Regions from separate parts of the Streptomyces sp. NPDC058457 genome, predicted to be linked through region 1. Evidence: riboswitches for the same ligand, from Rfam matches in the RefSeq annotation. Region 1 holds a riboswitch; the other holds the start of a gene.
The links. Region 1 has a riboswitch for glycine ahead of gcvT (glycine cleavage system aminomethyltransferase GcvT). Riboswitches for the same ligand answer to the same signal wherever they lie in the genome.
Positions count from the first base shown of each region.

Region 2: linked by a shared signal. The riboswitch ahead of gcvP (aminomethyl-transferring glycine dehydrogenase) and the one ahead of gcvT (glycine cleavage system aminomethyltransferase GcvT) in region 1 are both predicted to bind glycine.

Region 1 covers NZ_JBHXLU010000053.1:63,587-70,223, forward strand. The annotation lists gene glyA (serine hydroxymethyltransferase) at 1-682, opposite strand, end outside; gene gcvH (glycine cleavage system protein GcvH) at 722-1,099, opposite strand; gene gcvT (glycine cleavage system aminomethyltransferase GcvT) at 1,198-2,325, opposite strand; glycine riboswitch at 2,484-2,581, opposite strand; gene ACFWPS_RS33325 (AAA family ATPase) at 2,783-3,451, shown strand; gene iscB (RNA-guided endonuclease IscB) at 3,979-5,313, shown strand; gene ACFWPS_RS33335 (enhanced serine sensitivity protein SseB) at 5,414-6,181, shown strand; gene ACFWPS_RS33340 (enhanced serine sensitivity protein SseB C-terminal domain-containing protein) at 6,364-6,637, shown strand, end outside.
Region 2 covers NZ_JBHXLU010000122.1:6,590-13,226, forward strand. The annotation lists gene ACFWPS_RS48975 (FHA domain-containing protein) at 1-59, shown strand, start outside; gene ACFWPS_RS48980 (MerR family transcriptional regulator) at 102-839, shown strand; gene ACFWPS_RS48985 (bifunctional nuclease family protein) at 931-1,404, shown strand; gene ACFWPS_RS48990 (MerR family transcriptional regulator) at 1,672-2,316, shown strand; gene ACFWPS_RS48995 (DNA polymerase IV) at 2,408-3,775, shown strand; gene ACFWPS_RS49000 (PRC-barrel domain-containing protein) at 4,054-4,434, opposite strand; glycine riboswitch at 4,549-4,642, shown strand; gene gcvP (aminomethyl-transferring glycine dehydrogenase) at 4,822-6,637, shown strand, end outside.

The DNA.
Region 1 (6,637 bases):
GGGTGGTGGAGGTGACCACGTCGGCGTACGGCACCGGGTTCTCGTGCAGACCGGCGGCCACCAGGCCGGCGAAGTGGGCCATGTCGACCCACAGGTACGCCTCGACCTCGTCGGCGATCCGGCGGAACTCCGCGAAGTCCAGCTGGCGCGGGTACGCCGACCAGCCCGCGATGATCACCTTCGGCCGGTGCTCCTTGGCGAGCCGCTCCACCTCGGCCATGTCGACCAGGCCGGAGTCGTCCACGTGGTAGGCCACGACATTGAACTGCTTGCCGGAGAAGTTCAGCCGCATGCCGTGGGTGAGGTGGCCGCCGTGCGCGAGGTCCAGACCCAGGATGGTGTCTCCGGGCTGGGCCAGCGCGAACAGGGCCGCCTGGTTGGCGGAGGCACCGGAGTGCGGCTGCACGTTGGCGTACTCGGCGCCGAACAGCTCCTTCACCCGGTCGATGGCGATCTGCTCGGTGACGTCGACGTGCTCGCAGCCGCCGTAGTAGCGGCGGCCCGGGTAGCCCTCGGCGTACTTGTTGGTGAGGACCGAGCCCTGCGCCTCCATGACCGCCAGCGGAGCGAAGTTCTCCGAGGCGATCATCTCCAGGGTGGACTGCTGGCGCGCCAGCTCGGCGTCGACCGCGGCGGCTACCTCGGGGTCGAGCTCGTGCAGGGGCGTGTTCAGAACGGACATCTGTTTCTACGACTCCTAGGCCGGGGTCTGCGGCGGCTCTCAGCCGGTGGTGAAGGCGGTGTACTCGTCGGCGGAGAGCAGGTCGCCCGGCTCGTCCGTGACGCGCACCTTGAACAGCCAGCCGCCCTCGAAGGGGGCCGAGTTCACCAGGGACGGGTCCTCGACGACGTCCTCGTTGACCGCGGTGATCTCACCGGTGACCGGCGCGTACAGGTCGGACACCGACTTGGTCGACTCCAGCTCGCCGCAGGAATCGCCCGCGGTCACCGTGTCGCCGACCGCCGGGAGCTGGACGAAGACGACGTCACCGAGCGCGTTGGCCGCGTGCTCCGTGATACCGACCGTCGCCACGCCGTCCTCGGCGGCCGTCAGCCACTCGTGCTCCTTGCTGTAACGCAGCTGCTGGGGGTTGCTCATGGCTTGAATTCTCCTGTACGCGAGGAAGTGCTGGTGAAGGGGGGAAGGCTGGAGACGTACGTGACCTGCGGGGATGTGCGCAGGGTCACGCCCGGTGGCTACTTCTGGCGCTTGTAGAACGGCAGCGCCACGACCTCGTACGGCTCGTGGCTGCCCCGGATGTCCACGCCGACGCCCGCCGTGCCCGGCGCCGAGTGCGCCGCGTCGACGTACGCCATGGCGATCGGGCGGCCCAGGGTGGGAGAGGGGGCACCGGAGGTGACCGCGCCGATCACCTCGCCGCCGGCGACGACCGGGTATCCGGCGCGGGGCACCCGGCGGCCCTCGGCGACCAGGCCGACCAGGACGCGCGGCGGGTTCTCGGCAGCGCGGGCGGCGGCCTCGGCGAGCGCCTCGCGGCCGACGAAGTCGCCCTCCTTCTCGAACTTCACCACCCGGCCGAGCCCGGCGTCGAAGGGGGTGAGCTCCGTGGTCAGCTCATGCCCGTACAGCGGCATGCCCGCCTCCAGGCGGAGGGTGTCCCGGCAGGACAGCCCGCAGGGGACCAGACCCACCGGGGAACCCGCCTCGGCCAGCGCCTGCCACAGCTCCACCGCGTGCTCCGGCTTCACGAACAGCTCGAAGCCGTCCTCGCCGGTGTAGCCGGTGCGCGCGATCAGCGCCGGGACGCCGGCGACGGTGCCGGGCAGGCCGGCGTAGTACTTCAGACCGTCCAGGTCCGCGTCGGTGAGCGACTTGAGGATCCCGGGCGACTCGGGGCCCTGTACGGCGATCAGCGCGTACGCGTCGCGGTCGTCGCGGACCTCGGCGTCGAACCCGGCGGAACGCTCCACGAGCGCGTCGAGGACGACCTGGGCGTTGGAGGCGTTGGCGACGACCAGGTACTCGGTCGCGGCGAGGCGGTAGACGATCAGGTCGTCCAGGATGCCGCCGTCGGCCCGGCAGATCATGGTGTAGCGGGCGCGGCCCACGCCGACGGAGGCGATGTTCCCCACCAGGGCGTGGTTCAGCAGGTCGGCCGCGCGCGGGCCGGTCACGGTGATCTCGCCCATGTGCGAGAGGTCGAAGAGCCCGGCCCTGGTCCGAACCGCGACGTGCTCGTCGCGCTCGGAGCCGTAGCGCAGGGGCATGTCCCAGCCGGCGAAGTCGGTCATGGTCGCACCGAGCGAGCGGTGCAGGGCGTCGAGCGCGGTGCGGCGGGGTGCGGCGGAATCGGTACTGCTCATCGGTCGGTCGTCTCCCAGAGGTCCCGAGGGCATGACAGGCGAGGGCTGTCCTCCCCATCTGTCATCGGAACCTGAGAGGTTCGCCCTGACCACGGACGTGATCACGGCTTGCACCTTGGGTGGGGCCACTGACACAGCGGCCCGCTTTTCAGATGTGCCTCGCCCGCGCGGTAACGGGGCCTGAGAGATTCAAGGGAGGGACTTGCTCCTTCGGCGCCCCAGCGAAGACGGCTGGGGACTCTCCCGCGCGGATTCAAACGGCCGGTATGCAGTTGGCGCGGACATCATTGCACGCCGCCCGGCCGCACGGCAGACCGGACCTGCCGCTCCCTCCGTCCTCCCTCTTTGTAGCCGGGCTGTTGCCGGACGCGCACGGAACCGCGAGAGACCGTGCATTACCTTCTCTTTACATTAACTGGGGAGAACCTTTCCTGAACCCCCAGGGAGGACGGTCACGGTGACAAGGACCACGGCATACGCGACGACGACGGGCCTAGCCCTGCCCCAGCAGCCGACGGCCCCGGCCCGCGAGCGGTGCGACGAGCTCCCCGCACCGGTCGTCCGCGACCTGCGCGACCGCGCCGGGCACAGCCCGCACGGCCTGCTCTTCGGCCCCCGTGACCTGGTGGTGGTCACCGGGCTGCCCGGCAGCGGCAAGTCCACCCTGATGCACCGCACCGTCCAGGGCATCCGTATCGACTCCCAGGACACCCGCGACCGCTGGGACGCCCGCCTGGCCCGGCTCCTGCCCTACGCCGTCTACCGCCCGCTGGTCCGCCTCGCCCACTACGCCGGGCTGCGCCGGGCCCTCGGCTCCGGCGAGGGCGTGGTCGTGCACGACTGCGGTACGCAGGCCTGGGTGCGCGACTGGCTGGCCCGGGAGGCCCGCCGCCGCGGCGGCACCCTGCACCTGCTCCTCCTGGACGTCACCGCCGGCACGGCACTGGACGGCCAGCGCGAGCGCGGCCGGGGCGTCTCCCGGTACGCCTTCCTGCGCCATCGCCGGGCGGCCGGCCGGCTGCTGCGCGCGGTGGAGAGGGGGAAGCTGCCCGAGGGCGTCGGCTCGGCGGTGCTCCTCGACCGGGACGCGGCGGACGAGTTGCGCGGCATCGGCTTCACCGGCTGAGAGGGCATGCCGATCAAAGCGGCTGATCAAATTCGCTACTCACATGACCTTGCGCGGCAAGATTCGATCTTCCGGTCCGAGTCCGAGAGACCTCACCTTGGGGTTTCGTGTGCAGGCGGTAGGCAGGTCAGCCGCTCCCCGGCCTCTGAGCCGGGGCGTGTCCGTCTGAGACGGCCAGGCCCAGGGCTGACCAGTTCGAGTCACCGGGAATGGAGGTGTTCGGTGGCTACGTTCCGTGCGGGTGAGCAGACCCACCCCGTCGTGCTTCCTCAGCGGCGGGCTCTGGAATCCACGGCCGCAGACACCCTGGGAGCAGGGACGAAACGGGTCGTGGACGCGCTGTGCGTCAGCACTGCGCAGCCGACACGGAACATGAGCGAGGGGAGACCGTGCGCACGTCACCTTCCGGCGTACGGCGACACCCCGAAGCGGTCGCCTTGGCGACTGCGGAGGGAGCAAGCGCCACCCGTGAGGGTGGCATCACAAACAGGAGTTCCACCCCGAGGGCGGCGGCCCCGTTGGTCGCCGTGCTGGACAGGCACGGGTGTCCCCTTATGCCCTGCCATCCCGCACGGGCCCGTAAGCTCCTGGCCGGTGGGCGGGCTGTAGTGGCGCGGCACACGCCGTTCGCCATCCACGTGAAGGACCGTACCGTGGGTGAGTCCGAGGTGTCCGGAGTGGCCCTTCGAATCGACCCCGGCAGCAGGGGAACCGGTATCGCCGTCAACCACGACGTTGTGGCCGGGGACGTTGATCCAGGAGAAAGCAGCACCACCCGTCGCGGGCTCTATGCCGTTGAGCTCTGTCACAGAGGCGCCCAGATCCGCAGGAGTATGGAACAGCGGGCGGCCTACCGGCGCAGGCGACGCAGTGCCAACCGGCGTTACCGCGCGCCACGGTTCGCCAACCGCACGCGCCCTCGCGGCTGGCTTCCTCCGTCCCTGCGGCATCGGGTGGACACTACTTTCAGCCACGTCATGCGGCTTGCCAACCTGTTCCCCGTCACCGAGCTCCACGTCGAGAAGGTTTCGTTTGACACACATGCTCTCGGCCTGGGCAAGGAATCACTCAACGGGGTCGAGTACCAACAGGGCACCCTCGCCGGTTTCGAAGCCCGTCAGTATCTGCTGGAGAAGTGGGGGCGCGCCTGCGCCTACTGCGGAGCGAGCGGGCTCCCGCTTCAGATCGACCACATCCAACCCAAGGGCAGGGGAGGCTCTGATCGCATCTCGAACCTGACGCTTGCCTGCGCTGCATGTAATCAGGCCAAGGCGGCTCGGCCCGTGGAAGAGTTCCCGGCGGAACAGCCGACTCGACTGGCGCGTATCGTCAACCAGACAAAGGCGCCGCTGAGAGACGCGGCCGCCGTGAACGCGACCCGCTGGCAGCTATGGGACGAACTTGCGCGAATCGGGCTGCCTGCAGCGGCCTGGTCGGGTGGCCGTACCAAGTACAACCGCACCACCCAGGGCCTGGCGAAGTCGCATACGCTGGACGCTTTGGCCGTCGGGGAACTCGACGGCGGCACACGTATCGTCAGATACCCGCACACCGTGCTGGTCACCGCAGCGACCGGACGTGGCTGCTATGCCCGAACACGCCCTGACAAGTTCGGTTTCCCGCGGCTCCGGTTGCCCCGGCGTAAACAGCACTTCGGCTTCGCCACCGGCGATCTGGTACGTGCCGTTGTCCCGCGCGGCAAGTTCGCGGGGAAGTACACCGGGCGGGTGGCGGTACGTGCTTCAGGTACGCATCGCATCGCCGTCCCCGGCGGATACGCGGACGTTCGCCACAAGTATCTCCGTCTCCTCCAGAGGGGCGACGGATATGGCTACAGCACAAGGGGGGAGACGCGGAGCTGAAGAACTCCCGAGGCCACAGCGGTACGCCCCGGTCGCGTGCGGCAGCTATAGGATTTTGTTCCGGCCTCGGGATCGAAGCATCGCGTGAGAAGAAGAGTCAATGGACATACCGGCACAGGCACACCCCCACCCGCACGGCGGGTGGCCCGGCAACGAACTGGAGGAGGTCCTGTCGGCCTCCCTCGGCGTGCCCGCGGCGGCGGGCCGGCTCATCGAGGTACTGGGCCGCAGTTTCCTCTGGATCCCGCTGCCGGAGGGCGGCGGCCCGCACAGCGGCCCGCTGGACCTGCCCACCACGCAGATCGAGGGCCAGGCGTACGTGCCGGTCTTCAGCTCCGAGGAGCAGTTCCGCCTGGCGGCCGGCTCCCACCTGTCGTACACGATCGCCCCGGCCGTCGAGTTCGCCCGCGGCCTGCCCCCGCAGATCGGCATCGCCGTGAACCCCGGGGGAGTGGTCGGTGTCCCGCTGCCGCCGGAGGCGGTCGCCCAGCTCTGCCGCACCGGCCGCACCGAACTGGACGGCCCCGCCTCGGGCGGCCGGGTCCGCCTCTTCGAACCGGACTGGCAGGACGACCCGATGGACTTCCTGGCCGCGGCGTCGGCGGAGTTCGCGGCGATCGGCGTGGTCGCCACGGCCCGCCGCTGCCTGGCCGCGGTCGAGACGGCGGACCCGGTGATGTTCGTGGGGGTCGAACTCTCCCAGTGGGAGGGCGACCTGCGGGCCGCGCCCCTGGAGGCGCTGGGCAAGGCGCTGGGCCAGGTTCCGGTGAAGTGGCCGGTCAACCTCGTCCTCCTCGACGTGGCGGACGACCCGGTGGGCCACTGGATGCGCGAGAACGTGCGCCCCTTCTATCAGTACGGCCACTGAAAGCGCCCCGAAAGGGGCGCGGGGCCGGGGCGATGTGCGGCTCTGCCGCGTGGGCGCGAAGGACCACCACGAACGCGCACCCGCGCACGGACAATCGGCCCCCGCCCCCTGGGCGCATAAGCTGTCTCCAAACGCGGGGCGGCCCTCCATACGCGGGGCACCAGATGAAGGGGCGGTAACACGTGAGCGCCAGCGGCACCGCGGCGACCGGACAGGTCGAGCACATGCTGCGCCAGGTAACCCCCGGGCGCTACGACGCCTACGAGGCACTCCTCCGCGCCCTCGCCACGCCCTCCTCCGGCCAGATCTGGATGCTGCTCTGGCACGGCCAGGCCGGGTCCCCCGACGCCCAGTACGGGAACATGGAGGTCGACGGCCACGGCTACGCCCCCTGCGTGACCTCGGCCCAGGAACTCTCCGCGAGCGGCTGGAACCGCTCGTACGAGGTGGTCGACG
Region 2 (6,637 bases), on a different contig from region 1:
ACGAGGTCCAGATCGGCAAGTACCGGCTGGTCTTCTACGCGAGCCGACACGGCATCTGACCCCGCCGGACCTTGTCCGGGGGACCCCAGGGAAGAAGGTCCATGCTGCACACACCGAGCGGCGGTACCAGTCACGGCACCGCCGCCACGGAACCCGGGCTGATGAGCATCGGCACGGTGCTGAACGTGCTGCGCGACGAGTTCCCCGAAGTCACCATCTCCAAGATCCGTTTCCTGGAGTCGGAGGGGCTGATCGAGCCGCGCCGGACCCCTTCCGGGTACCGGAAGTTCAGCGCCGGGGACGTGGAGCGTCTGGGACACGTGCTGCGGATGCAGCGGGACCACTATCTGCCGCTCAAGGTCATCCGGGAGTACCTGGAAGCCATGGAGCGCGGCGAGGCGGTGCAGTTGCCGGTGCTGGGGCGGCAGCGCGACGGTGAGGCGGTGCCGACGGTTTCCGAGGTGCCCACGGTGGCCCGGATCGGCCGGGACGAGCTGCTGGCGGCCGCCGACATCGACGAGAACTGCCTCACGGAGTGGGAGTCGTACGGACTGATCGCTCCCCTGGAGAGCGGCGTGTACGACGCCGAGACGGTCACCGTGGCCTCGCTCGTGGCCGAGCTGGGCCGGTTCGGGATCGAGCCGCGTCATCTTCGGGTGATGAAGGCCGCCGCCGACCGCGAGGCCGGCCTGGTGGACCAGGTGGTGGCCCCGCTCAAGCGCCACCGCAACCCGCAGACCAGGGCCCATGCCGAGGCCCGTACGAAGGAGCTGGCGGCGCTCACGGTGAAGCTGCACGCCGCACTGGTGCAGACCGCGCTCGGGGTGCGGCTGCCGTGAGTACCACGACAGGACCCGGGCGGCGGCCGGATCGGGCGCGCGTTCCCGGCCCGACTACCCAAACGTCCCGGGCACGGCCTAGGGTTGCTGTGTGAACGAGCTCGATGTCGTAGGTGTCCGGGTGGAAATGCCCTCCAACCAACCGATCGTGCTCCTGCGCGAGGTGGGAGGCGACCGTTACCTCCCCATCTGGATCGGGCCGGGGGAGGCGACGGCGATCGCGTTCGCCCAGCAGGGCATGGCGCCTGCCAGGCCGCTGACTCACGACCTGTTCAAGGACGTGCTGGAGGCCGTCGGCCAGGAGCTCACCGAAGTGCGCATCACGGACCTGCGTGAAGGCGTCTTCTATGCAGAGCTGGTCTTCGCCAGCGGGGTCGAGGTGAGCGCCCGTCCGTCCGACGCCATAGCGCTGGCGCTGCGCACCGGAACGCCGATCTACGGCAGTGACACGGTGCTGGACGACGCGGGCATCGCGATCCCGGACGAGCAGGAGGACGAGGTGGAGAAGTTCCGCGAGTTCCTCGACCAGATCTCGCCCGAGGACTTCGGCACCAGCAGCCAGTGAGAGACCCGAGCGGCCCGTCACCCACCGGAAGGTCGGGGGCGGGCCGGTTCGCGGCTGGTCACAGCCGAAACTCATGGGCAATTGCCAGCGGCCATTGAGAGCGTCCTACGGCTTGCCGCCAGAGCATTCGGCTAGCCTTTCCCCGCGGTGGAGCACGGGAAACCACTCCTAGGGTGATTATCACTCGGCGTGCCGAGTGTGGCGATCGTTGACGCACCCCTGGTGACTGCCTACCGTCGAGAAGGCAGGTCAAGGACGGAGGTCGGCGTGAGAAGCAGCGGCGACGGTACGGCTGGGGGTGCCCCGGAACGCGGTTTCGGGGAGAGTCTTCCGTACCCGCTTCACAGCAGCACTGCCGGTCACGCCCCGCAGCGGCCGACCGCAGTGCCGAGCGGCGGAGGGGCGGCGTCCATGGCGACCGAGGAGATCGGCTACCGCGGGCCCACGGCCTGTGCGGCGGCCGGCATCACCTACCGGCAGCTCGACTACTGGGCCCGCACCGGCCTGGTCGAGCCCAGCGTGCGGCCCGCCTACGGGTCGGGCACCCAGCGTCTGTACAGCTTCCGGGACGTCGTCGTCCTGAAGATCGTCAAGCGGTTCCTGGACACCGGGGTCTCCCTCCAGAACATCCGCACCGCGGTCCAGCACCTCAGGGAACGCGGTTTCCGCGACCTGGAGCGCATGACCCTGATGAGCGACGGCGCCACGGTCTACGAGTGCACCTCGCCCGACGAGGTCCACGCCCTGCTCCAGGGCGGTCAGGGCATCTTCGGGATCGCGGTCGGCGTGGTGTGGCGGGACGTGGAGAGCGCGCTCTCCCAGCTGCACGGCGAGCGCGTCGACACCGGCGAGACGCTCGTCGGCCACAACCCCGCCGACGAACTGGCCCGGCGGCGCAACCGGGCGGTCTGAAAGCCTGGCCCGAAGGCCCTCGGACTTCCTCTGACGCCCCGGCACGGTTCGTGCCGGGGCATTGTCAGTGGCGTGGTGCAGCATCGGAGATGTGAGAAACGCGCCCACGATCCTGCATCTCGACATGGATGCCTTCTTCGCCTCGGTGGAGCAGGCGTCCAAGCCGAGCCTGCGCGGGAAGGCCGTGGTCGTGGGCGGGCTCGGACCACGCGGTGTGGTGGCCACCGCGTCGTACGAGGCCCGGGTGTTCGGGGTGCACTCCGCGATGCCGATGGGGCAGGCACGGCGGCTGGCACCGAACGCCGCGTATCTGGTGCCGCGCTTCGGGCTCTACCGGTCGATCAGCGAGCAGGTGATGGGGCTGCTGCGCGGGCTGTCGCCGCTGGTGGAGCCGCTCAGCCTGGACGAGGCGTTCGTGGATCTGGAGGCCGGTGAGGTGGCCTGGGACGCCGGGGCGGCGCGGCTGGTGGGCGAGAGGCTGCGCGCGGACATACGGGCCGTCACGGGGCTCTCCGGGTCCGTCGGGCTCGCCGCCTCCAAGATGCTCGCGAAGATCGCCTCCGAGCAGGCCAAGCCCGACGGGCTGGTGCTGATCGAGCCGGGCACGGAGCGGGCGATGCTGGGGCCGATGCCGGTGCGGACCCTGCCGGGGGTGGGGCCGGCGACCGGGGACCATCTGCGGCGGGCCGGGATCACCACGGTCGACGAGATCGCCGAGGCCGGGGAGGACGAACTCGTCCGGCTGCTCGGCAAGGCCCACGGGCACGCCCTGTACGCGATGGCGCTCGCGCACGACGAGCGGCCCGTGGTGGCCGAGCGGGAGACCAAGTCGGTGTCGGTCGAGGACACCTATGACGTGGACATCCACGACCGGCTGCGGGTGGGTCTCGAGGTACAGCGGCTGGCCGACCGGTGCGTGCGGCGGCTGCGCGGGGCCGGGCTGTCGGGGCGGACCATCGTGCTGAAGGTACGGCGGTACGACTTCTCGACGCTCACCCGGTCGGAGACGTTGCGGGGGCCGACCGACGACCCGGCGGTGGTGCGGGAGGCGGCCGCGCGGCTGCTGGACTCGGTGGACACGACGGGGGGTGTGCGGTTGCTGGGCGTGGGGGTGTCCGGGCTGGCCGACTACACGCAGGAGGATCTGTTCGCGCAGGCGGCGGCCGCTGGGGAGGGGGCGGTGGACTTTGCGGCGGAGGAGGACGTGGCGGAGCCGGTCGCCGAGGAGCAGGTGGTTGCCGAGCGGCGGTGGCCCGCGGGGCACGATGTGCGGCATGCCGAGTACGGGCACGGATGGGTGCAGGGGAGTGGGCTGGGGCGGGTGACAGTGCGGTTCGAGACGCCGGGGACGGTGGGACCGGGGAGAGTGCGGACGTTTCGGGTTGAGGACCCTGAGCTGGAGCCTGCGGAGCCGTTGCCCTTGGTGCCCGGGGTTTCGGCGGACGGGGTGCGTGCGTGACCATGGGTGGGGGCTGGGCGGGGGGGGGCACGCTCACCGGCGCTGGCCGGGTGCCTCCCCCAGCCTTCGGCCGGGGGGACCCCCAGCGCCCACCCGTGCCGCCCTGGGGGCACCTCCCAGGCCCTTAAGGCGCTGGGGGAGGCACGACTGCCCGCAGCTGGGTAGCTGGGACGGGCGGCTGGGCAGCGCCCCGTAAGGGGCGCTGGGGGTACCCCCGGCCGAAGGCTGGGGGAGGAACTGCGCGAGCAACCCCCACCGGCCCGCGGCCGCCGTCGGCCTCACGCGCCCGCGTCCTCCGTTCCCGCCAGCTTGCCGAAGTCGTGGTCCGGGTGGTCGTGGGGCGGGGGAGTCGTGTCCAGGCCGTAGTGGTGGTAGAGCTGGAGTTCCTGTTCGGGGGAGAGATGGCGGCCCACGCCGAAGTCGGGGGCGTCCTTGATCAGGGACCGGTCGAAGGGGACGTGCAGGGTGCCCTCGACCAGTTTGCTGGGCTCCAGGGGCACGAAGGCGTCCCGGGAGAACAGGCCGGTGCGTATGGCCGCCCACTCCGGCACGCCCGTCGCATCGTCGAGGTACACCTCGTCGATCGTGCCGATCTTCGTGCCGTTGCGGTCGAACGCCTTGCGGCCGATCAGGTTGCGCGGATCGATGTCGGTCTGCACGGGCCCTCCACTTGGTCGCAACTCATCCGTAAGCACTACAAAAGAGCACATTGAAGGAGGCGGCCACTCGAAGACCCTGGCGTTGCCCTCGCTGGTAGGCTGGCAGGCGGCTGCTGACCCCGTGCGGGAGAGTCCTCCGGGCAACCGGAGGCGCCGAAGGAGCAAATCCTCCCCGGAATCTCTCAGGCCCACGTACCGCACGGACGAGGTCACTCTGGAAAGCAGGGCGGACGTCGAAGGTGTCCGCCCTCACCGACGGTGAAAGCCGGGAGACCGCAGGGGCGGCACCGGTGAAGCTCTCAGGTTGAGATGACAGAGGGGGAGGCCGTCGGGGTACCCGCGCCGGGGTACCCCTCGAAGGTCGCGTCAGACCAGGAGGCCTCCGCAATGACCGCCCAGCGTATTCCGCTCTCAGAGCTTGAGCAGGGTATCCCCTTCGAGCAGCGCCATATCGGGCCCGATCACGAGGCTCGGGCCAAGATGCTCGCCCAGGTCGGGTACGGCTCGCTCGACGAGCTGACCGCCGCCGCCGTGCCGGACGTGATCAAGAACGCCGACCGCCTGGAGCTGCCGGGCGCCCGGACCGAGGCCGAGGTGCTGGCCGAGCTGCGGTCGCTGGCCGACCGGAACCAGGTGCTCGACTCGATGATCGGGCTGGGGTACTACGGGACCTTCACGCCGCCCGTCATCCTGCGCAACGTGATGGAGAATCCGGCCTGGTACACGGCCTACACGCCCTACCAGCCGGAGATCTCCCAGGGCCGGCTGGAAGCGCTGCTGAACTTCCAGACCGTGGTCGCCGACCTCACCGGGCTGCCCACCTCCGGTGCCTCGCTGCTCGACGAGGGCACGGCCGCCGCCGAGGCCGTGGCCCTGTCGCTGCGCATGGGCAAGAACAAGAAGGGCGTCTTCGTCGTCGACGCGGACGCGCTGCCGCAGACCATCGCCGTGATCCAGACCCGCGCCGAGCCGACGGGCGTGGAGGTCGTGGTCGCCGACCTCGCCGACGGCATTCCGGCGGACCTCGCCGCCCGTGAGATCAACGGCGTGCTCGTCCAGTACCCCGGCGCCTCCGGTGCCGTACGGGACATCAAGGGCGTCATCGAGCAGGCCCACGAAGCCGGCGCGCTCGTCACCGTCGCCGCCGACCTGCTCGCGCTGACCCTGCTGACCTCGCCGGGCGAGCTCGGGGCCGACATCGCCGTCGGCACCACCCAGCGGTTCGGCGTGCCGATGGGCTTCGGCGGGCCGCACGCCGGTTACATGGCGGTCCGCGAGAAGTTCGCGCGCAGCCTGCCCGGCCGGCTCGTGGGCGTCTCCGTGGACGCCGACGGGAACAGGGCGTACCGGCTGGCGCTGCAGACCCGCGAGCAGCACATCCGGCGTGAGAAGGCCACCAGCAACATCTGCACCGCGCAGGTGCTGCTCGCCGTGATGGCCGGCATGTACGCCGTCTACCACGGGCCCGAGGGGCTCAAGGCCATCGCCCAGCGGACGCACCGGTACGCCACGATCCTCGCCGCGGGGCTCAAGGCCGGCGGTGTCGGGATCGTCCACGGCGCCTACTTCGACACCCTGACCGCCCACGTGCCCGGCAAGGCCGCCGAGATCGTCGCCGCCGCCCGCCAGGGCGGCGTCAACCTGCGGCTCGTCGACGCCGACCACGTCTCCATGGCCTGCGACGAGACCACCACCCGCGCCCAGCTGGGCGCCGTCTGGTCGGCCTTCGGCGTCGAGGGCGACGTCGAGGCGCTGGACGCCGTCGCCGAGGACACGCTGCCCGAGGCGCTGCTGCGCGCCGACGGCTACCTGACCCACCCCGTCTTCCAGCAGTACCGCTCCGAGACCGCGATGCTGCGCTATCTGCGCCGGCTCGCGGACCGGGACTACGCGCTGGACCGCGGCATGATCCCGCTGGGCTCCTGCACCATGAAGCTCAACGCGACCACCGAGATGGAACCGGTCACCTGGCCCGAGTTCGGCCAGCTGCACCCGTTCGCGCCCGCCGAGCAGGCACAGGGCTACCTGACCCTCATCCGCGAGCTGGAGGAGCGGCTCGCCGAGGTCACCGGGTACGACAAGGTGTCGCTGCAGCCCAACGCCGGATCGCAGGGCGAGCTGGCCGGGCTGCTCGCCGTTCGCGCGTACCACCGCGCCAACGGTGACGCGCAGCGGACCGTGTGCCTGATTCCGTCGTCGGCCC